Regions from separate parts of the Streptomyces sp. NPDC091377 genome, predicted to be linked through region 3. Evidence: riboswitches for the same ligand, from Rfam matches in the RefSeq annotation. Region 3 holds a riboswitch; each other region holds the start of a gene.
What was found. Region 3 has a riboswitch for cobalamin ahead of ACIQNG_RS34900 (cobalamin biosynthesis protein). Riboswitches for the same ligand answer to the same signal wherever they lie in the genome.

Region 1 (7,602 bases), on a different contig from region 3:
GGGACATCCTGGCCCTGATCGGCGACGGGCTGACCAACCGGGAGATCGGCAAGAAGCTGTACCTCTCCGAGAAGACCATCAAGAACCACATCTCCCGGCTGCTGGCCAAGCTCGGTGTGCAACGCCGGGTGCAGGCGGCGGTCCTGGCGTCCCAGCTGGACCACGGGGACCGGGCCGGGGGCGGGAGCGGGCGGCCCGCACGGTAACGAGCCGATCCCCCGGGCAGCCCCTCAGGCGTCGCCAGGGGCCCCGAGGCGGACCGGCAGGGCCTGGTGACCGTTGCTGATCATGGAGCCGAGCGGGCGTAACTCCTCGTGCGGGACGGCGAGGCGGACGTCGGGATAGCGGGTGAAGAGCCCGCGCAGCGCCTCCGCGACCTCCATCCGGGCCAGCGGAGCCCCCAGGCAGAAGTGCACGCCGTGCCCGAAGGCCAGGTGCTCCTTGTTGAGGCGGGAGACGTCGAAGGCGTCGGCGGTGTCGCCGTGCCAGTCGGGGTGCCGGTTGGCGGGACCGTAGGAGGGGAGGATGGCCTCGCCGCGCCGGATGGTCTGCCCGTCGGGGAGGGTGAGGTCGCCGACGGCGAAGCGCAGGGGCAGGAACTTCAGGGCCGGTTGCAGCCGCAGGGTCTCCTCGGCGACGTCCTCCCAGCGGAACTCGCCCGCCCTGACCCGGGTGAGCTGCCGGGGGTGGGTGAGCATGGCGACCAGGGCCTCGTCGATGACGTTGACGGTCGTCTCGTAGCCCGCGCTGATCAGCAGGATGATGGTGTCCCGCAACTCCGGGTGGGTGAGGCCGCTGCCGTCGGTCTCGTCGTCCCGGGCCGCTATCAGCAGGGAGGTCATGTCGTCGCCGGGGGTGGCGCGTTTGGCGACGATCAGTTCGTCGGCGAGGGCGAAGAGCCGGTCGTTGTTGGCGGCCTGCTGTTCCTGGGTGAGCGTGGTGTCGAATATGCCGTCGACCACCTGACGGAAGTGCAGGGTCTGTTCGTCGGCCACGCCCAGGAGATGGCTGATCACCGTGATGGGCAGCGGATAGGCGAGCCGCTGCCGCAGATCGACCACCGTGTCCCCGGAGTCCGGGGCCAGCCCGTCGAGCAGGGCGGAGACCGTCTGCTCCACCATGGGGGCGAGCGCGGCGATCCGGCGGGCGCTGAGCGTGGGGGAGATCAGCCGGCGCAGCCGCCGGTGGTCACCGCCGTACGCGGTGAACATGTTCTGCACCGCGACCCACAGGGCGAGCGGCCAGGTGGTGACCCGGTTCCCGAAGTCCGGCCAGTGGGTGCGGGCGTCCTTGGAGACGTCGGGGCTGGTGAGCAACTGCTTGAGCAGGGCGGGGTCGGCGACCGACCACGCGGTCACCCCGAGGATGTCGACCCGGACGGCCGACCCGCTGTCGCGCAGGGTCCGGAACTCCGACTGCCAGTCGGCGCCGTTGGGGTCCAGGACGAGCGGCGGACGCGGCGGACGCACGCTGTCGTGTGACTGAGCGGACTGCTGGGACATGAGTTCTCCCTTTACTCGAATAGACGATCGACTTTCCCGAATTTCTCGACTTTCCCGAAGAACGGAACACGGAAATACGCGCGCACCGGCCGACGCATATGACAGAGAAATAACCCCATGCACGCTGAATTCAATAAAAGGGTGCGCGCCCCGCACTCCCCACAAACCCCGCCCCTGACGGCGCCCACGGCGCTTACGTCGTACCGGTCCGCCGGTCGCCGAGCGTCGCGCACGCCCGCGCGCACCCCGGCACCACCCCGCGTCCCGCGCCCCTTCCCTTGCCCACGGGCGCCCATCTCACGCTATCGAGGGTGTTTAGTGGGCTTGTCGCATGTTCCAGGGACATGAAGGGCAAGGACCGGTCTGCCGAGACGGATCTCGCTGAAACGGATCATCTCTGAAGGGGGAACTCCATGCCCGTCCTGTGCTGCCCGGCGGTGGCCGTGCCCGAGTACACGATCACGCATGAACAGACGCTGAGCCTGGCCCGGTCGTTGTACAGGGGCCATGAACAACTGCCGCTGGCGCTCCGTCTGATCGGCAACACCGGCGTCAGCAAACGCCATGTCGTGCAGCCGCTGGAGAAGACCTTGCGGCACCCGGGGTTAGAGGCGCGTACGGAGACGTACGAGGCGGAGGCGAAGGCGCGCGTCCCGGACGTGGTCGAGCGGGCCCTCGCCCACGCGGGGCTCGGCCCCCGGGACATCGACGTCATCATCTATGTCTCGTGCACGGGCTTCATGATGCCCTCGCTGACCGCCTGGATGATCAACGCCCTGGGGTTCCGCTACGACTGCCGTCAGATCCCCATCGCCCAGCTCGGCTGCGCGGCGGGCGGCGCGGCCATCAACCGCGCCCATGACTTCTGCGCGGCCCACCCCGGTTCCAACGCCCTCATCGTGGCCTGCGAGTTCTGCTCGCTGTGCTACCAGCCGACCGATCTGACCGTGGGGAACATGCTCTCCAACGGACTGTTCGGGGACGCGGTGGCCGCCGCCGTGGTCCGCGGCTCCGGCGGAACGGGCGTGAGTCTGGAGGCCAACGGCTCGTACCTGGTGCCGGACAGCGAGGACTGGATCGCCTACCGGGTCCGTCCCACGGGCTTCCACTTCATGCTGGACCGGCGGGTCCCGGGCACGATGAAGCAGTTGGCGCCCGCGCTGTCCTCCCTGGCCGCCCAGCACCAGCGGGACGTCAGCACACAGGGTTTCTATCTGATCCACGCGGGCGGCCCGCGCATCCTGGACGACCTCAGCCATTATCTCGCCGTCCCGCCGGAGAAGTTCCGCTTCAGCCGGGCCACCCTCGCCGACTACGGGAACATCGCGAGCGCGGTGGTCCTGGACGCCCTGCGACGGTTGTTCGAGGAGGGCGGCTGCCCGCCCGGCGCGCTGGGCATGATCGCGGGCTTCGGCCCCGGCATCACCGCGGAGATCTCCCTGGGCCGCTGGGTCACCGACACGCCCGACCCCACGGAGCGCAGCGGCGACACCCCGGCCGTGGCCACCGAGGGCCCCTCATGAGCGAAAAGGCCGTCGCGCACACGGGCCCCCTCGTGAACGCAGGAGCCGTCGCGCACACGGACCCCCTCGTGAGCGGAGGAGCATGACCGCGATCGTCCCGTCCGCCGGGCTGGTGCTGCCGCCCGGCGGCGGCCGGACCATGGCCGCCGCCGCCCAGCACGTCACCTTCAAGGTGACCGGCGCGCACTCCCGGACCGCCTCCACCTTCGAGGTCGTCGTCCCGCCCGGATTCGACGTGGGCGCCCACACCCACACGCACAGCGAGGAGTTGTTCTACGTCATCGAGGGCGAGTTGGAGGTGCTCGCCTTCGAACCGCTGGTGCGGACGCCCGACCGCTGGCGGGAGTGGGAGTCGGCGTCCGGCGAACGGGCGGTGCGGGCCGGCCCCGGCACTCTGCTGTTCGTACCGCCGGGCTGTCCGCACGCCTTCGCCAACCCGGGCGGAGCGCCGGCCCGGGTGCTCTTCCAGGCCGCCCCTCCCCCGGCGCACGAGCGGTACTTCGAGGAACTGATGGACCTCCTGGCCGCCGACGGCGATCAGATCGACCACGCGGCCGTCGCCGCCCTGCGGCTGCGCTACGACGTCCATCAGCTCACCCCACTGCGCTACGAGCCGCCGTGCGGTTAAGGTGGCCGGTGCAGCTGGTTCGCCCCGTCCGCCAGGCGGGAGGCGTCGTAAGAGGGAACCCGGTGGGAATCCGGGACTGCCCCGCAGCGGTGAGCGGGAACGACCGCCGTCATACGCACTGGACCCCTCGGGGTCTGGGAAGCGACGGCCTGTAGGTGTCCTCCGGTGTGCCACCGGGGAACGTGCCCGCGAGTCCGAAGACCTGCCATCTGCCCGTGCGCGAACCACTCGCGCGCGGACATCCCGGTGACCTCGTGGGCGGGTCGGCGTACAGACCGAGCGGACGGCCGAAGGCCGCTTCCGTCCGGTCCCGTCACCCTTCGCGCCCCCGTCCCGTCCCCGGGATCTCAGGGATTCATCTCGCGAAGGAGATCTCCGTGACCCGCACGTCCGCAGCCGCGGCGACCCAGGCCACTGTGTACGGCTACCCCCGCCAGGGACGGCACCGGGAGCTGAAGAAGGCGATCGAGGGCTACTGGAAGGGCCGCACCGACGCCACCGCACTCACCGCGACGGCCACCGCGCTGCGCCGCGCCCACTGGCATGAACTGGCCGACGCCGGCATCACCGAGGTCCCCACCGGTGACTTCTCGCTGTACGACCACGTCCTGGACGCCACCGTGATGGTCGGCGCGATCCCCGCCCGGCACCGGACGGCGGTCGACGCGGACGCCCTGGACGGCTACTTCGCGATGGCCCGCGGCACCCAGGAGATGGCGCCGCTGGAGATGACGAAGTGGTTCGACACGAACTACCACTACCTGGTCCCGGAGCTGGGCCCGGACACGGTGTTCAGCGCCGACCCCGGCAAGCAGGTCGGCGAGTTGAGGGAGGCCCTCGCGCTCGGGCTGGCGGCGCGTCCGGTGCTGGTCGGGCCGGTCACCTTCCTCCTCCTCGCCAAGCCCGCGCCCGGGGTGGCCGCCGACTTCGAGCCGCTGACCCTGCTGGACCGGCTGCTGCCCGTCTACGCCGAGGTCCTGGCCGATCTGCGGGCGGCCGGCGCCGAGTGGGTGCAGTTGGACGAGCCCGCGCTGGTGCAGGACCGCACCCCGGCCGAACTGAACGCCGCCGCCCGCGCCTACCGCGACCTCGGCGCCCTCACCGACCGGCCGAAGCTGCTGGTGGCGTCGTACTTCGACCATCTCGGCGAAGCCCTCCCGGTGCTGGCGAAGGCACCGGTGGAGGGACTGGCGCTGGACTTCACCGAAGCCGCCGCCGCGAACCTGGACGCGCTGGCGGCGGCCGGCGGGCTGCCCGGCAAGCGGCTGGTGGCCGGGGTCGTCAACGGCCGCAACATCTGGATCAACGATTTCTCCCGCTCCCTGTCCACCCTCGCCACCCTGCTGGGCCTGGCCGACCGCGTCGACGTCGCCGCCTCCTGCTCCCTGCTGCACGTCCCGCTCGACACCGGCCTGGAACGGGACATCGAACCCCAGGTGCGGCGCTGGCTCGCCTTCGCCCGGCAGAAGACCTCGGAGATCGCCACCCTCGCCAAGGGCCTCGCCCAGGGCACCGACGCCATCGCCGCGGAACTCGCCGCCAACCGCGCCGACCTCGCCTCCCGCGAGCACTCCCCGATCACCCGCGACCCCGCTGTCCGGGACCGCGCCGCCGCGGTCACCGCCACCGACACCCGCCGCTCGCAGCCCTACGCGCGGCGCACCTCCGCGCAGCGCGCCCACCTCGGGCTGCCGTTGCTGCCGACCACCACCATCGGCTCCTTCCCGCAGACCGACGAACTGCGCGCCGCCCGCGCCGACCTGCGCGCGGGCCGTATCGACACCGCCGGCTACGAGGACCGCATCAAGACAGAGATCCAGGAGGTGATCTCTTTCCAGGAGAAGACCGGACTGGACGTCCTCGTGCACGGCGAGCCCGAACGCAACGACATGGTCCAGTACTTCGCCGAACAGCTCACCGGCTACCTCGCCACCCAGCACGGCTGGGTCCAGTCCTACGGCACCCGCTACGTCCGCCCGCCCGTCCTGGCCGGCGACATCTCCCGCCCCCGCCCCATGACGGTGCGCTGGACCACCTACGCCCAGTCGCTCACCACCCGCCCCGTCAAGGGCATGCTCACCGGGCCGGTCACCATGCTCGCCTGGTCCTTCGTCCGCGACGACCAGCCCCTCGCCGACACCGCCCGCCAGGTGGCGCTCGCCCTGCGCGACGAGGTCACCGACCTGGAGGCCGCCGGAACCTCCGTCATCCAGGTCGACGAACCCGCACTGCGCGAGACCCTGCCCCTGCGGACCGCCGACCGGCCCGGCTACCTGGACTGGGCCACCGAGGCGTTCCGGCTGACCACGGCCGGGGTCCGGCCGGACACCCAGATCCACACCCACATGTGCTACGCCGAGTTCGGCGACATCGTCCAGGCCATCGACGACCTCGACGCCGACGTCATCAGCCTGGAGGCGGCCCGCTCCCACATGCAGGTCGCCCGCGAACTGGCCGCCCACGGCTACCCCCGCGAGGCCGGCCCCGGCGTCTACGACATCCACTCCCCCCGGGTACCGGGCGCGCAGGAGGCGGCCGACCTGCTGCGCACCGGGCTCAGGGCCATCCCCGCCGAGCGCCTGTGGGTCAACCCCGACTGCGGACTGAAGACCCGCGCCTGGCCCGAGACCCGGGCCTCCCTGGAACACCTGGTGTCCGCCGCCCGCACCGTGCGGGCGGAGATCGCGCCGGAGCCGGGGCCGAAGTAGCGCGGTGACAGGGCGAGGGCCGGGAGAGGCGTACGCGGTGTACGCCTCTCCCGGCCCTCGGCCCTCCCCCGTCCGCGCCCCGCTACAACCCGATGTCGCGGGCGCGGATGTCCTCCAGGGACTCACGGCGGACCAGCAGCCGGGCCTGGCCGTCGCTGACGGCGGCGACGGGCGGACGCCCGACCAGGTTGTACCCGGAGGCCATGGAGAGGTGGTAGGCACCGGCGACGGGGACCGCGAGGAGGTCGCCGGGGCGGATGTCCTCGGGGAGTTCGACGTCGGCGGCGAGGATGTCGCCCGCCTCGCAGTGCCGGCCGACGACGGTGACCGGGGCGGGGGCGCCGCCCGCGCGGCCGATCATCCGGGGCGCGTAGCGGACGCCGTACAGGGCCGGGCGCGGGTTGTCGCTCATGCCTCCGTCGACGGCGACGTAGGTGTGGCGGCCGGTGCGTTTGACGGCGAGCACGTGGTAGAGGGCGATGCCCGCCGGTCCCGCCACGGCCCGGCCCGGTTCGATGAGGAGCCGGGGGACGGGGAGGCCGGCGGCGGTGCAGGCGCCGGTGAGTTCGGCGCGGACCTTGCGGGCGAGGGCGGTGAGGTCGAGGGCGGGTTCGCCGGGGCGGTAGGCGATGCCGTGGCCGCCGCCGAGGTCGAGTTCGGGCAGGGTGAGGCCGTGCTGGTGGTGCAGCCGGGCCATCAGGCCGACCAGCCGGCGCACGGCGGCGAGATAGGGCTTGACGCTGGTGATCTGCGAGCCGAGATGGCAGTGGAGGCCGGTCAGTTCGAGCTGGGGCTGGTCGAGTATGCGGGTGATGGCGTGCTGGGCGTAGCCGTCGGCGATGGAGAGCCCGAACTTCTGGTCCTCGGTGCCGGTGCGGATCTTCTCGTGGCCGCCCGCCGAGACACCGGGCACGACCCGCACCATCACCTTCTGGTGGCCGTCGGGTCCTACGGCGGCGGCGAGCCGGGCGATCTCGGAGGGGCTGCCGATGACGATCCGGCCGACACCGAGCCGCAGCGCGCTCTCCAGGTCGCGGGGCGTCTTGGCGTTGCCGTGGAGCACGATGCGCTCGGCGGGGAACCCGGTGGTGACGGCGAGTTCGAGTTCTCCGGCGGAGCAGACGTCGAGGCCCAGGCCCTCCTCCGCCACCCAGTGGACCATGGCCCGGCACAGGAACGCCTTGGCGGCGTAGTGGATACCGGCGTCGGGGAAGGCGTGCCGGTAGGTGCGGCAGCGGTCG
Region 2 (7,602 bases), on a different contig from region 3:
TCGCTCGCCACGCCGTACACCTCGGCCAGCAGCCCGGGGGTGAGCACCTCGACGGGCGGCCCCGACGCGGTGATCACACCGCCGTCGAGGACGTAGAGGCGGTCGCAGTAGTACGCGGCGAGGTTGAGGTCGTGCAGGGCCACCAGCACCGTCGCGGGAAGGCGCCGCAGGGCGCCGAGGACGTCCAGTTGGTGGCGGATGTCGAGATGATTGGTCGGCTCGTCCAGCACCAGCAGCGACGGCTGCTGGGCCAGGGCGCGGGCGATCAGCACCCGCTGGCGCTCCCCGCCCGACAACTGGTCGAAGGGGCGGCCGGCCAGCTCCACGGCGTCCACCGCGTCCAGCGCCCACTCGATGAGCCGCGCGTCCTCGGCGGTGTCCCCGTCGAGGAGCCGCTTGTGCGGGGTACGGCCCATCGCCACCACCTCACGGACCGTCAGATCGAAGTCGGCGCCCGCCTCCTGGACCACCGCCGCCACCGTACGGGCCACCTGCCGCACGGGCAGCGCCCAGGCGTCGGCACCGTCCACCCGCACCTCGCCGCTCGCCGGACGCAGCACCCGGTACACGGCCCGCAGCAGACTGGACTTGCCGCTGCCGTTGGGGCCGACCAGGCCCACCACCTCGCCCGCGCCGGCGGTCAGGGAGACATCCCGCACCAGCCGGTGGGCGCCCGCGGTGAGAGTCACCCCCGAGACGGCCAGTTCGGTCGCCGTCATACCGCACCTCGTTCCGTGCCGCGCCGGGCGTCCCGGCGCATCAGCCACAGGAAGAACGGCCCCCCGCACAGCGCCGTGAGCACCCCGACGGGGATCTCCAGCGGCGCGGCGACCGTCCGTGCCGCGATATCGGCCCAGATCAGAAAGACCGCCCCGCCGAGCGCGGCCGTCGGCAGCACCCGGCGATGGTCGCCGCCCACGAACAGCCGCACGATGTGCGGCAGGATCAGACCGACGAACCCGATCGGCCCGGCCGCCGCCACCAGCACCCCGGTGATCAGGGAGAGCAGGACGAACATCCGGGCCCGGAACCGGGCCACGTCCAGCCCCATCGTGGTCGCCGCCTCCTCACCCGCCAGCAGCAGATTCAGATTGCGGGCCTGCGCCAGCAGAATCCCGATGCCCGACGCCAGGGCGGTGCTCGGCAGCCACAGCATGCCCCAGTTGACACCGCCCAGCCCGCCCAGGGTCCAGGCCAGCACCTCACGCGCCTGATTGCCCCGGTCGGTGGTGAGCAGCAGCAGATCCAGCAGGGCGGTCAGCACGGCCGCGATCGCCACCCCGGCCAGCACCAGCCGCACCGAGGTGATCCGCCCGCCGGAACGGGCCGTCGCGTACACCAGCAGCAGCGCGCCGAGGGCACCCACGAACGCGGCGGCCGACAGCGACACCGTGCCGAGCAGGTTCACCCCGAACACGATGACCAGGACCGCCCCGAGGGACGCCCCCGAGGACACGCCCAGCAGATACGGCTCGGCGAGCGGATTGCGGAGCAGGGCCTGCATGGCGGTGCCCACCACCGCGAGCCCGGCGCCGACCACCGCGCCCAGCAGCACCCGCGGCGCCCGCACGTCCAGCACGATGGTCTCCCGCGCGCCCGACCAGTCGGGCTCGGTCCAGCCGGCGCCCAGCGCGTGGGTGACGATGCCCCACACCTGGCCGGGCGGCACCTGCACCGAACCGATCGCGAGGCCCGCCGTGGCGGACACCACGAGCAGCACACCCAGAACGGCCACGGTGCCGGCGAGCGTGGCCCGGCCGGCCCGGCCCGGCCCCTTCACGGTGGTGGACCTCCCCGTGACCGGAACGGTCACCGGACGCTCTGGGGGTGCAGCGCCTTCGCGAGATCCTCGACCGCGTACGCCGACCGGATGCCGACCAGCGTCGCGGTCAGCGGCAGCACGACGAACCGCTTGTTCTTCACGGCCGGCACCTCGGCGAGCGCCGGCTGCCCGAGCAGGAACTCCTTCTTGCGCTCGACGTTGCCCGCGCCCTCGTAGTCGTAGATGGCGATGACCTCGGGCTTGCGCTCGACGACCTGTTCCCAGGAGACGTCCCCGAACACCTCGTCCAGGTCGGCGAAGACGTTCTCGCCGCCCGCGAGGTCGATCAGCTCGCTGCCCAGCCCCTTGCCACCGGCCGTGAACGCCGATTTGTCGCCGCTGTCGTACACGAACACCGGCACCTTCGACTCGCCCTTCACCGCCGAGGACGCCTCGCCGACCCGGTCCTGGAGGTCGGCGACCAGCGCGTCGGCCCGGTCCGGCACCCCGAAGATCTTCCCGACGGTGCGGATCTCGTCGTAGGTGTCCCGCATCGTCACCCCCTTCTCGCCGCCGCAGTACTCACGGTTGAGGTAGGTGTCGATGCCGGCGTCCGTGAACGCCTTGCGCGAGCGGCCCTCGTTCTCGGCGAAGGCGCTGCCGTACCCGCCGTAGACGAGATCCGGCTCGGCCTCCAGCACGGTCTCGAACGACGGCTCCTTCTTCGCCAGCTCGGGGATCGCCTCGTAGTCCTTCTCCAGCTCCGGCAGCACCGCCGAGTCGGGGAAGGCGGTGCCGACCATCCTGTCCTTCAGCCCCAGCGCCAGCAGCAGCTCGGCGGGGTGCTGATGGATGGTGACGACCCGCGACGGCGGCTCGTCGTACGTCGTCTTCACACCGCAGTTCTCCACGGTGACGGGAAAGCCCTCGGCCGAGCCCGGCGCACCGGACGAACCGGCCTCGCCGTCGGCGCCGTTCCCGGAGGAACCGCAGCCGGCGGCCAGCAGCGCGGCCGACAGGGCGAGGGCCGCCGCGCGCAGGGCCGGGCGACGACGGGCAGGGGTGGACAGCGGGGGACGGGACAGGCCGTCGTACACGTGAAGCCTCCTGGGGAGTCCGCGCTCCTAGGATCGGGCCCGCGACAGGCCAGTGTCCTGACTCCCGGATCGACGTTCCCCTCGCCTTCCCGCGCGGCGCGCAGTGGCGTGGTGAAGGGTGCACTCCCCGGTCACAGTGGCGGGACCGTGCCGGATTCGCACCGGCTTCCTGATTCCCGTCGCGGCGATGACCCGCTGATCCTACGGTCTGCCCACCAGGTGTCCCAAGGCAGGCCCCCGCCGCCTCACTCCTCCCGCACCGCCCGCAGCACCAGCCGCTCCGCGTTCTCGTCGTAGGGACGGCCGTCGAAGCCGCCGAAGACCTCGATCCGGCCGAACCCCGCCTCCTCGGCCATCCGCCGCAACTCCACCGCGCTGTACACGAACCACACGAGGGTGGCCCGCGTCACCCGCTCGCCCCGCACCAGCACCCACTCGCTGCTCAGCCGCGCCCAGTCGTCCAGCACGGAGTCCGTCTGCACCATCAGATCGTCCCCGCGCCGCACCACCTTCGGCGGGGTGACCCGGCGGGCCAGCAGTTCCTTGCCCGCGAGATCCAGCACGAGCGTGCCCCCGGGCACCAGAGAGTCCCGCATCGTGCGCAGCACCCGCGCGTTGTCGGCCGGGTCCTCGAAGTATCCGAACGACGTGAACATGTTGAGGACCACATCGAAGGCGGCCGGCTCCGTGTACGCGCGCGCGTCGGCCCGCACATACGTCACCTGGACCCCCGCGTCGGCGGTGTGCTTGCGGGCCCGCTCCAGCAGGGCCGGGCTCAGGTCGACGCCCGTCACCTGGTGCCCGCGCCGTGCCAGCGGCACCGTGAACACCCCCGGACCGCAGCACAGGTCCAGCACCCGCGCGCCGGACGGGAACGCCAGCAGCGGTGAGGTCGCCAGCAGTTCCTCCGCCTGGGTGTGGCGCTGCTCGGAGAAGAGGAAGTCGTGGAACTCGATCCAGAAGTCGTCGTCCTGGAATCCGCCGGTCCGTGTCATACGGCCTCATGTCTCCTTCGGTGTCGCCGTGGGGGAATCGGTGGAGCCGTGCGGGAGGGGGTCCGGCACGGTGTCGCGACCGCGCAGCGCGATCAGCACCGGCGGCAGCAGCGCGCACTGCACGGCGGCCAGCAGCCAGAACCAGCCGGTGCTCCCGGCCTGTTCGCCGAGGCTGTAGAGCTGACCGCCGACCACCCCGCTCGCGCAGGCGCCGAGCCCGGCGGCCAGCCGCTGCTGCCCGAAGACCACCGCGTCCGAGCGCCGGCTGCGCGCCAGCGCCTCCAGGTCGTTCTTGAGGAACAGCACGATGTCGCCGAGGGTGATCAGCGCCCCGCCTGCCAGCAGCGCCGGCCGGGTGCCGATCGCCAGCACGGCGAGCCCGGCCGCCAGCCCCGTGAAGCCGACCACGAGGGCCGTGGCGTACGGCATCCGCCGGATCAGCCCGGACGCCAACGGCTGGACGACGATCACCAGGGTGAAGCAGAGCAGCAGGACCAGGCTGTAGAACGCGCTGGACGCCCGCTCGACCGCGTACACCGCGAGGAAGTGCTGGAAGTGGAAGTACAGATAGAAGGCGATGAGATTGGCGGCGAACGGCAGCACCGCCACCCCGGTCAGCAGGCCCTGCCGCTCGCCCCCGCCGTCCGCCGACCGGTCCCCGCCCGTCTCCGGGAGCCTGCTGTGGCCCGCCGTGACCAGGACGAACAGGGCCGTGACGGCGACGAACAGCCAGCCCGGCGAGGACAGCACGAACGGCCCGGCGATCAGCGGACCCACCGCCATGCCCGCGTTCAGCGCCGCGTTCCCCGCCGACAGGAACGCCGGACGGCGCTCCTCGTCCACACCGTGCACCAGATACGCCTTGTTGGCGGGCAGATACAGCGCCGCGCCGCAGCAGGTCAGCACCAGCGCGGCGACCGCGAGCGGCGGCCAGCGCAGGGCGAGGAGCAGACCGACGAACCCGGCCGTACGGATCACCAGCGCCCACAGCATCGTGCGGCGCAGTCCGATCCGGTCCGCGAGGGCGCCGCCCGCGATCCCGCCGGAGAACTGCACGAGCGACGCCACCGCGAGCACCACCCCGACCGTGCCGAGCCCCATCCCGAGCCGCTCGTGCAGGAACACCGACATGAACGGCAGCACCATGAAGCTGCCGAGCGGGATCAGGAACGAGCTGAGCAGCAGAAAGCGCAGGGGAGCGGTGAGCCGGCCCAGCGGGGAGCGCGCCGGACGGGCCCCGGCCGCCCGCCCGGCGCGCTCCGCCCCCGGTTCGGTCACGGGACCGGTGACCGGATCGGTCACGGGATCGGTTCCGCGTCCGGGAACGGCTCCGTGCGCACCCGCACCGCGTTCGCCGCCGCCACCGCCCGGTGCGTGGCCAGTTCCGCCGTCTCGGCCTCCGCGTACACGATCCCCGCGTACCCCCGGCTGTCCGCCAGATGCTCGACGGGGTCACCGGTGCGCTTGACCGGATACCAGAGGGGTGATCCCGGCATGTCCGCCAGCCGGTCGAGACCGTCGACGCCGGTGAGCACACCGGGCGCCGACGGGTAGCCGAGGACGAAGGCGACGGCCGGTCCGCCGGGCTGGTCGGCGTCCATCAGCCCGGGGCGGCGGCCGAGCGCGGCCTCGACCATCGCCTCGTACACATTCACCCCCAGCGCCCGGCACAGCCCCTCGCCGACCAGCGCGCCCCCGATCCGCGGGTTGACCTCCACCACCTCGGGACCGTCGGTGGTCAGCACGAACTCCACATGCGCGAACCGGTCGGTGTACCCGATGGCGGCGAGCACCTCGTCCAGCCGGCGCTCCAGCGCGATCCGTCGACCCTCGGGGAAGGCCACGGGGAACGCGGTGATCTCCTCACGGAAGTACGGCTCCGGGGACATCAGCCGGCTGGACACCCCGAGCAGCCGGGTCCGGCCCGACCAGGTGAGGGTCTCGGCGCTGTAGATCGGACCGCTGAAGTAGGGCTCGGCGAACAGCCGGCCCTTCAGGGGCCGGCCCGCCGACTCGACCAGTACCGCGTCGAGTTCGCTCTCGTCGCGCACCAGCCAGACGTTCTGGCTGCCGGTCCCCGCCGAGTCCTTGAGGACGGCGGGCAGCCCGACCTCCTTGAGCACCGCCTCCCGCAGCCCACCTCCCTGCCCCTGCCCCGGGGCGTCGGCCAGGTCCGTGGAGTCCACCGCCCGGCCCCGGCTCAGCCCGGCCCGGTGCAGCAGATTCCGTACGGCCGCCTTGTCCCGGGTCAGCCGCAGCACCTCGGGGTCGAGGCCCGGCAACCGGAACCGGGCGGCCAACTCGGCGCCGACCAGCATCCACGTGTCGGTGGAACTGATCAGCCCGCGCAGTTCGGGTGTGCCGCGCAGCCGCTCCGCGACCCCGTCGACATCGAAGGTGTCGGTCTCCACCACGTCCAGCGCACCGGCGGGCAGCCGTTCCAGCTCGTACGCGTAGTAGGCGGGATCGCGGGTCAGCAGCACCAGGCGCTCGCCGAGCCCTTCGGCGGCCCGGACGAGATGTCCCAGTCCGAAGGTGAGCGCCTCCAGGCAGACCACGGTCATGCCGCGCGCTCCTTCCACTCGACCGGGCAGGGGGTACGGTGCCAGGCCATCGTGGACCAGGGCATGGACATCTCCTCGGGGGCGGCGACCTCTACGGGTTTCAGCGCGGCGGGGTCGAGGGCCTCGCTGTGTCGGGCGAAGACGCGGTCCACATAGCGGTGGCCGGTGTCGGCGCCGACGACCAGATGGAGCCGGTCGGGGTGGCGGCGGGCCTCGTGCGCGGCGGCCAGATATCCGGCGCCGGTGGACAGACCGGCGAACACGGCGTGCTCGCGCAGCAGGGCGACGGCCCCGGACATGGCGTGGGTGAAGTCCATCCAGTGCAGGCCGTCGTAGAGCTGATGGCGGACGTTGTCGAACACGATGGACGAGCCGATGCCCGCGATGATCGCCTCGGGGTCGTGATGATCCTGGCTGCCGAAGGTGATGCTGCCGAACGGCTGGACACCCACCAGCCGTACCGTGGGGTCGGTGGCCCGCAGCCGCTCCACGAGTCCGCCCGTCGAAGCACCCGAACCCACCCCGCCGACCAGGGTCAGCGGTCGGTCGGGGAACGCGGCGGTGATCCGGTCGGCGACCTCGTGGTAGCCGAGGTAGTGCACGTCGTCGTGGTACTGGCGCATCCAGTGCACATCGGGGCGGGTGGCGAGGATCTCCCGCACCCGCCGCACCCGTAGCTCCTGGTCCAGTTTGAGATCGGGCGAGGCCCTGACCTGTTCGACGGTCGCGCCGAGGATCTCCAACTGGGCGCGGGTGGTGGTGTCCACGGTGGTGGAGGCGACGATGTGGCAGCGCAGGCCGTGGCGGTGGCAGGCCAGGGCCAGCGCGTAGGCGTAGATGCCGCTGGAGCTGTCGACGAGGGTCTGTCCCGGCCGGATCGCGCCCCGGTCCAGCAGACTGCGGACGGCGCCGAGCGCCGAGTAGATCTTCATCGACTCGAACCGGATCAGCACGAGGCCGTCGGTGAGCCGTACCAGGTCGGGAACCTTCAGGGCGTCGGCGATGTGGGGGTGGATCATCCGTACCCTCCTTGGACGAATGAGCACTGGTGGCCGAGCGAGTGGAAGAAGGCGGACAGTTCGGAAGTGGTGTCGGCGCCGGGGCGGCGCGTGAAGAGATAACCGATCAGGGAGCCGGTGTGGGCGACGAAGATCCCGTCGGCACCGAACCGCTCCCGCCGGGCG
Region 3 (7,602 bases):
CCCGGGCCTCACCGACCGGGCCGCCGCCGAGGATGTGCAGCCCGTCGCGGATCTGCACATCCTTGATCTCGCAGAGGTAGCCGTCGATGTGCATGACGAACTCGTCGAAGTCGTCGTCGCCCGGCTGCTGCTCCACGTGCAGGTCGTGGTGGAGTTCGGCGGCCTTGACGAGGGTCCAGATCTGGGCGCGCACGGCGGGCGCCTTCACCGGGTCCAGATCGGAGACCAGCGCGTACTCGTCCAGCAACTGCTCCAGCTTGGCCAGATCGCCGTAGGTGTCGGCACGGGCCATCGGCGGCACCAGATGGTCGACCACGGTGGCGTGCCCGCGCCGCTTGGCCTGGGTGCCCTCACCGGGGTCGTTGACGATGAACGGGTAGATCAGCGGCAGATCGCCCAGCACCGCGTCCGGCGCACAGCCCCCGGAGAGCCCGAGCCCCTTGCCCGGCAGCCACTCCATCGTGCCGTGCTTGCCCATGTGCACCAGCGCGTCGGCGCCGAAGCTGTTCTCCAGCCAGCGGTAGGCCGCCAGATAGTGGTGGGACGGCGGCATGTCCGGGTCGTGGTAGATCGCGATGGGGTTCTCCCCGAAGCCGCGCGGCGGCTGGATCATCACGACCACGTTCCCGAACCGGAGCGAGGCCAGCACGATGTCGTCCCCGTCGACGTACAGCGAGCCCGGCGGCTCGCCCCACGCCTCGGTCATGGCCGCCCTCAGCTCCGGGTCGAGCCGCTCGAACCACGCCTGATAGTCGGCGAGCGGCACCCGTGCGGGCGCGGCGGCCAACTGCTCCTCCGTCAGCCACTCCACGTCGTGCCCCCCGGCCGCGATCAGCCGGTGGATCAGCTCATCGCCCTCGGCCGGATACGCGCTCACCCCGTACCCGGCGTCCTTCAGCGCGTCCAGCACCCGCACCGCCGAGGCGGGCGTGTCCAGGCCGACCGCGTTGCCGACCCGCGAGTGCTTGGTCGGATAGGCGGTGAACACCAGACCGACCCGCTTCTCGGCGTTCGGCTTGTGCCGCAGCCGCGCGTGCCGTACGGCGATCCCCGCCACCCGCGCCGCCCGCTCCGGGTCGGCCACGTACACCGGCACCTCGTCCGGCCCCTGCTCCTTGAAGGAGAACGGCACGGTGATCAGCCGCCCGTCGAACTCCGGGATGGCGACCTGCATCGCCGCGTCCATGGGGGAGAGGGCGGCGTCGGACGCGTCCCAGGCGGCCCGCGAGGAGGTCAGACAGAGCCCCTGCAGCACCGGGACGTCCAGCTCGGCCAGCGCGCCGATGTCCCACGCCTCCTCGTCGCCGCCCGCCGACGCCTCCGACGCGTGGGTGCCCCCGGCCGCGAGCACCGTCGCGATCAGCGTGTCCGCCCGCCCCAGCAGCTCGTACAGCCCGGCGTCCGCGCCGCGCAGCGAACCGCAGTACACGGGCAGGGCGTCGGCGCCCTGTGCCTCGATCGCGTCGCACAGGGTGTCCACGAAGGCGGTGTTGCCGCTCAGCTCATGGGCCCGGTAGAAGAGCACGCCGACGGTGGGCCGGCCCTCCTGCCGCGGCCGATCGCCCCTGTCGCCCCGGACCCCGTACTCCGGCATCCGGCGCGGCTCCTCGAACCCCTCGCCGGTCAGCAGCACGGTGTCCGACAGGAACCGGGCCAGCTCGGCGAAGTTGTCCGGGCCGCCCTCGACCAGATAGCGCAGGGCCTCCGCGACCACCCCGGCGGGCACCGAGGACTCCGCCATCAGCTCGGCGTCCGGCACGGCCTCGCCGCCCAGCAGCACGGTCGGGATCCCGGACGCCTTCAGCCGGGCCAGCCCGTCCTCCCAGGCCCGTTTGCCGCCCAGCAGCCGTACGACCGCGAGGTCGGCGCCCTCGATCAGCGCCGGGAGGTCCGCGGCGGCGTCCACCCGGGTGGGGTTGCCGATCCGGTAGGAGACGCCGGGGGCGGCGCGGGCCGCCAGCAGATCGGTGTCGGCGGTCGACAGCAGCAGCACGGTCCCGGTGGGGCCGGAGGCTCCCGAGGTGCCGGTGGTGCCGGTGGTGCCGGTGGTGCCGGTGGGGCCGGAGGCTTCCGAGGTGCCGGTGGTGCCGGTGGTGGTGCCAGAGGTCATGCGGGCGCTCCCGGGGGGATGAAGGGCAGTCCTTGCGGCGCACCGGACTCGATGAGCCGCCACAACGCGTCCGTGTCCGCGTGCTGTTCGATCAGATCGCCGAGCAGGTCGAGCTGCTCCTCGCGCAGCGCGGCGAAGCTCGTGCCGGGCGCCGGCACGAAACGGCGCCCCGAGGCGGCGGCCACCTCACGGAGGAACGCCCGCCGGAACCCGTCCGACTCCAGCGAGCCGTGCCAGTGGGTGCCCCAGGTCCGGCCGACCCGGCACCCGTCGAGAAAGGGCTCGCCCGCCCTGACCTCGGCGACCCCGTGGTGGATCTCGTACCCCTCGACCGGCTCCCCGAGGGCCTCGCCCACGGGCCGCGCGAGGGTCTTCTCCGGCGCGAACCGCACCCGCACGGGCAGCAGTCCGAGCCCGTCGACGGCGCCGCGCCGGCTCTCGACGTCGTCGTGGATGTGCTCGGCGAGGATCTGGAACCCGCCGCAGATCCCGAGGACCGGCAGCCCGTCGGCGGCCCGCCGGGCGAGCGCGTCGGCCAGCCCGCGCTCGCGCAGCCAGTCGAGGGCCTTCACGGTCCCCCGGGTCCCCGGTACGACGACGAGGTCCGCGTCGGCCAGTTCCTCCGGCCGGTCCACGAACCGCACCACGACCCCGGGTTCGGCGGCCAGCGCGTCCACGTCCGTGAAGTTGGACATCAACGGCAGCGCGCACACCGCGACCCGCAGCACGTCGGGGCCGGCCGGCGGTGCCACCACCGACTCCCGCACGGTCCCGCGCAACGACACCCGCAGCCCGTCCTCCTCGTCGATCCCCAGCCCGTGGCGGTAGGGCAGCACCCCGTAGGAGGGCCGCCCGGTCAGCCCCTTGAGCATGTCGAGGCCGGGCTCCAGCAGGGACACATCGCCGCGGAACTTGTTGACGAGGAACCCGGCCACCAGCGCCTGGTCCTGGGGCGACAGCAGGGCCACCGTCCCGAAGAACGAGGCGAACACCCCGCCCCGGTCGATGTCCCCGACCACCAGCACCGGGATCCGCGCGGTGCGGGCGATCCCCATGTTCACGATGTCGGTCCGCCGCAGATTGATCTCGGCGGGACTCCCGGCCCCCTCGCAGACGACGACGTCGTACGACCGCCGCAGTTCGGCCAGACAGTCCAGCACGGTCCCCAGCAGCCGCTCCTGCCGCCCGCCGTGATAGCCCCGGGCGCTCATCTCGCCCACGGGCCTGCCCATGAGCACGACCTGACTGCTCCGGTCGCCGCCCGGCTTGAGCAGCACCGGGTTCATCAGCGCGGTCGGCTCCACCCGGCAGGCCGCCGCCTGCATGGCCTGGGCCCGCCCGATCTCCGCGCCCTCCCGGGTCACGAAGGAGTTCAGCGACATGTTCTGCGCCTTGAACGGCGCGACCGCGACGCCCTGCCGCGCCAGCCACCGGCAGATCCCGGCGGTGACGACGCTCTTGCCGGCGTCGGAGGTCGTCCCGGCGACCAGCAGCCCGTGCCCGGTCATCCGGCACCCCCCGCCCGCCCCGGGCGGTCGCCACGCCGGGCGGCACGCCGGGCGCCACGGCCGGGCACCGCCCGCGACGCCGCGCGCCCACGCAGCCGCAGCAGCGCCCCACCCGCACTCGCACCGAGCGCCAGCCACTGCACGCGCCGCGACAGCCGCACCGCGCGCTCGACGTCCGCGATCCCCACCGCCCGGCCCTCCCCGTTCAGCACCGGCCGCCGCTCGACCCGTCCCGCATACGACAACGTCCCCCCGAGCCGTACCCCCAACGCCCCCGCGAACGCCGCCTCCACGACCCCCGCGTTGGGGCTCGGATGCCGCGCGGCATCGGCCCGCCAGGCCCGCACCGCCCCCCGGGCACCGGCGGCGTCCCCGCTGCCGGCCACCGCGAGCAGCGCCGTCAGCCGGGCCCCCGGCCACCCCGCCACATCGTCCAGCCGCGCCGCGGCCCACCCGAACCGCCGGTACGTCACCGACCGGTGCCCGACCATCGCGTCCAGCGTGTTCACCGCCCGGAACCCGAGCAGCCCGGGCACTCCTGCCACGGCCCCCCACACCAACGCGCCCACCACGGCGTCCGAGGTGTTCTCGGCGACCGACTCGACCACGGCCCGCGCGATCCCGTCGGCGTCCAGCGCCTGCGGATCCCGCCCGCACAGATGCGGCAGCCGCGCCCGCGCCGCCTCGACGTCCCCGGCTTCGAGGGCCCGCCCGACGGCCCGCGCCTCGCGGCCGAGGGTGGTGCCGCCGACCACCGCCCAGGTCGCGGCGGCGGTCAGGGCCACGGAGGCGGCGCGGGAGGGTCGTACGAGACGCGTGGCGGCGGCGCCCAGGCCGGCGGCGGCGCCCACGCACACAGCGGTGTGCAGCGCGCCCCACCCCCGGTGGTCGCGCCACAGCAGTCGTTCCACGGCGCCGGAAGCCCGTCCGAACGCGGCGACCGGGTGCCCGCGGCGGGGATCGCCGAGGAACAGGTCACCGAGGAGTCCGGCGGCGGCGCCGTACGCGAAGTCGCGCTCGGCACCCATCGGCTCAGCCGGCCGCGGGATCAGTGAACGTCGTGAGGAACGTCGGGGGGCTGAGCCTCGATCGGCAGCCGGGCATGGCGATAGGTCCTCACTCAGGGTGTCCGCGCCCTGGTTCGACGTGACCGGCGGCGAGAGTTCCTGGCTCCCGGGGTTCTCTCCCCGGTGACAGTGGCGGGACCGCGCCGGATTCGCACCGGCTTCCTCTTCTGCCGCCGTAGCTGGCCCCGGAAGTCCACCATGGGGTCCGAACGGCCGTCAACCTGCCGCTGACCTGCGACGGGAGAGTGTGCTGAGCCCCACATCGAGCCCTGCGCCCAGCGGGGACGCGTCCGTCGCACACGCCGAGAGGGCGGATACGGAACCAGCGTTCCGCACCCGCCCCGCATCCCGGTGGGTCCCGGGCCGTTGCCCAGGGGGTTGTCTAAGCGACGATCAGATAGATCCCGTACGCCACCGCCGCCACGCAGGCCGCGAAGCAGGCGTACGCGCCGGTGACCGCGAGGGCCGCGCCGCCGCCCTGCTCCACCGCGCGCTCGTGGCGCGCGAGGCCGGAGATGCCGAGGGTGAACAGGGCCACGAGGGCCACGGTGACCACGAGACTGACGCCGAAGACGGAGCTGAGTGCCGCCCAGTCGATGTCCATGCTGCTGTGTCCTTGGGGATCAGGGGATCAGGGGATCAGGGTGTCGGGGGGATCAAGGGGTCCGGGGGTCCGGGGAGCCGGAGAGCCGGGGGTCCGGGGGTCCGGGCCCGCTCAGACCGTGGCCTTGGGGGCCGTCGGGTCGGCGGGGGTCGCGGGGTCGCCCGGGCCGGTGCCCTGGGCCGGGACGGCCGCGGCGGCGGCCTCGGCCGCCTCGGTGGGCGGCGGGCTGACGGCGGCGACGGCCGCGGTCACCACGCCGGGACCCTCGGCGGACTCGTCGGCCGTGCGCTCGACGGTCCTGGTGCCGGTCTCGTCGGTGTCGTTGACGTTGGTGTGGTCGACGACCTCGCGGCGGGACAGCTTCCAGATCCAGGCGCTGGAGCCGACCAGGAAGACGGCGACGGCGGCGGTTCCCCAGGAGCCGAAGCCGCAGATCCACTCGGCGATCGCGCCGACCAGCGCGGCGGCGGGCAGGGTCAGCCCCCAGGCGACGAACATCCGGGTGGCCGTGGACCAGCGGACCACACCGCCCTTGCGGCCGAGGCCCGCGCCCATGACGGCGCCGGAGACGGAGTGGGTGGTGGAGAGCGAGAAGCCGAGGTGCGAGGAGGCCAGGATGACCGTCGCGGCGCTGGTCTGGGCGGCGAAGCCCTGCTGCGGCTGGAGGTCGGTCAGGCCCTTGCCCATGGTGCGGATGATGCGCCAGCCGCCGAGGTAGGTGCCCAGGGCGATGGCCACACCCGCGGAGACGATGACCCACATGGGCGGGTCGGAGTCGGGGGCGAGGGCGCCGCCGGCGACCAGGGCGAGGGTGATGATGCCCATCGTCTTCTGGGCGTCGTTGGTGCCGTGCGCCAGCGAGACCAGGCCCGCGGAGGCGATCTGGCCGGCCCGGTAGCCCTTGGCGGACGACGTGCTGCCGTCGGACTTCTTCCCGAGTTTGTACGTGAGGCGGGCGGCCAGCATCGCGGCGATCCCGGCCACCAGCGGGGCGGCGATCGCGGGGATCAGCACCTTGGTGATCAGCGCGTCACCGTGCACGGCACCCATGCCGGCGGAGGCGATGGTCGCACCGATCAGACCGCCCATCAGGGCGTGCGAGGAGGAGGACGGCAGGCCCACGAGCCAGGTCAGCAGATTCCACAGAATCGCTCCGACCAGGGCGGCGAAGATGACTTCGGGCCGGATGCCGGACTCGTCGACGAGTCCCTTGGAGATCGTGTTGGCGACCTCCACGGAGAGGAAGGCACCCACAAGGTTGAGCACGGCGGACATGGCCACCGCGACCTTGGGTCTCATGGCACCGGTCGAGATGGTGGTGGCCATCGCGTTGGCGGTGTCGTGGAAACCGTTCGTGAAATCGAACGCGAGAGCGGTGATCACCACGATCGCGAGGATCAGCGAGAAGCTTTCCATTTACCCAGGCATTCGTTCGAGGTCATCGGCCGGATGAACGTAGGTAACCCAGGTGAACGAAGGGTGAACTGAAGGGGGCTTCGGGATGTATGTGACAGGGGGCCGGCATTCCGCTCAGCGTCGGGGGCCCGCAGCGAACGCCTTCAGGCGGTCCATCGACCCGTTGAAGAGATTCTGGTCACCCGGCAGCCGACCGCGGTCCGCGTACTGCCAGATCGTCCAGTACGACCACCCCGCCGGCAGCGTCCCCGCGCTCGCGGAGCCGTACCGGGCCACCCACAGCGGATGATCCGCGGCGAAGGCGGTGCTGCCGCCGGTGCAGGTGTTCCACCAGTGGGCGGTGGTGTAGATCACCGGGCGGCGGCCGGTGAGCCGCGCGACCTCGTCGCTGAACGACCGGATCCAGCCGGTCGTCCGGGCCGGGCTCAGCCCGTAGCACGGGCGCTTCCTGTCGTACGGGTTGTGCTCGATGTCGAGCGCGGGCGGCAGCGTCCGGCCGTCCGCCCGCCAGCCGCCGCCGTTGCGCACGAAGTGCGCCGCCTGCTCCCTGCCCGGGGACCGGTCCGGCCGGGCGAAGTGGTAGGCGCCCCGGATCAGTCCGGCCTCGCGCGCGCCGCGGTACTGCCGGCCGAAGTGGGGGTTGCGGTAGCCCGTGGCCTCGGTCGCCTTCACATAGACGAACCGGGCCCCCTTCGCCCGTGAGGCCCGCCAGTCCACGTCCTTCTGGTACGACGAGACATCGTGCCCCTGCGGCCCCCTCGCACCGGCGCCGCCACCGGCCGCCCGGGCCGGTGCCTCCAGCAACCCGACCGCACCGAGCGTGAGGGCCATCACGGACAGGGCGAGCCTCGAAGGACGGCGGCGGGCCGGGACGGTGGCGGGGCCAGGGGAGTGGAT

Region 1: another riboswitch for cobalamin. It lies ahead of metE (5-methyltetrahydropteroyltriglutamate--homocysteine S-methyltransferase); the one in region 3 lies ahead of ACIQNG_RS34900 (cobalamin biosynthesis protein).
Region 2: another riboswitch for cobalamin. It lies ahead of ACIQNG_RS36265 (ABC transporter substrate-binding protein); the one in region 3 lies ahead of ACIQNG_RS34900 (cobalamin biosynthesis protein).

Annotation. Positions count from the first base shown of each region.
Region 1 is NZ_JBIVUE010000004.1:370,423-378,024, reverse strand. It holds gene ACIQNG_RS11915 (response regulator) at 1-206, shown strand, start outside; gene ACIQNG_RS11910 (cytochrome P450) at 231-1,502, opposite strand; gene ACIQNG_RS11905 (type III polyketide synthase) at 1,916-3,025, shown strand; gene ACIQNG_RS11900 (cupin domain-containing protein) at 3,108-3,653, shown strand; cobalamin riboswitch at 3,652-3,878, shown strand; gene metE (5-methyltetrahydropteroyltriglutamate--homocysteine S-methyltransferase) at 4,031-6,361, shown strand; gene lysA (diaminopimelate decarboxylase) at 6,444-7,602, opposite strand, start outside.
Region 2 is NZ_JBIVUE010000028.1:1,358-8,959, reverse strand. It holds gene ACIQNG_RS36275 (ABC transporter ATP-binding protein) at 1-719, opposite strand, end outside; gene ACIQNG_RS36270 (FecCD family ABC transporter permease) at 716-1,813, opposite strand; gene ACIQNG_RS36265 (ABC transporter substrate-binding protein) at 1,810-2,859, opposite strand; cobalamin riboswitch at 2,889-3,070, opposite strand; gene ACIQNG_RS36260 (class I SAM-dependent methyltransferase) at 3,105-3,854, opposite strand; gene ACIQNG_RS36255 (MDR family MFS transporter) at 3,861-5,156, opposite strand; gene ACIQNG_RS36250 (ATP-grasp domain-containing protein) at 5,153-6,418, opposite strand; gene ACIQNG_RS36245 (cysteine synthase family protein) at 6,415-7,437, opposite strand; gene ACIQNG_RS36240 (hypothetical protein) at 7,434-7,602, opposite strand, start outside.
Region 3 is NZ_JBIVUE010000025.1:40,073-47,674, forward strand. It holds gene cobN (cobaltochelatase subunit CobN) at 1-1,984, opposite strand, end outside; gene ACIQNG_RS34895 (cobyric acid synthase) at 2,107-3,618, opposite strand; gene ACIQNG_RS34900 (cobalamin biosynthesis protein) at 3,615-4,646, opposite strand; cobalamin riboswitch at 4,759-4,890, opposite strand; gene ACIQNG_RS34905 (hypothetical protein) at 5,068-5,289, opposite strand; gene ACIQNG_RS34910 (anion permease) at 5,401-6,705, opposite strand; gene ACIQNG_RS34915 (lysozyme) at 6,820-7,602, opposite strand, start outside.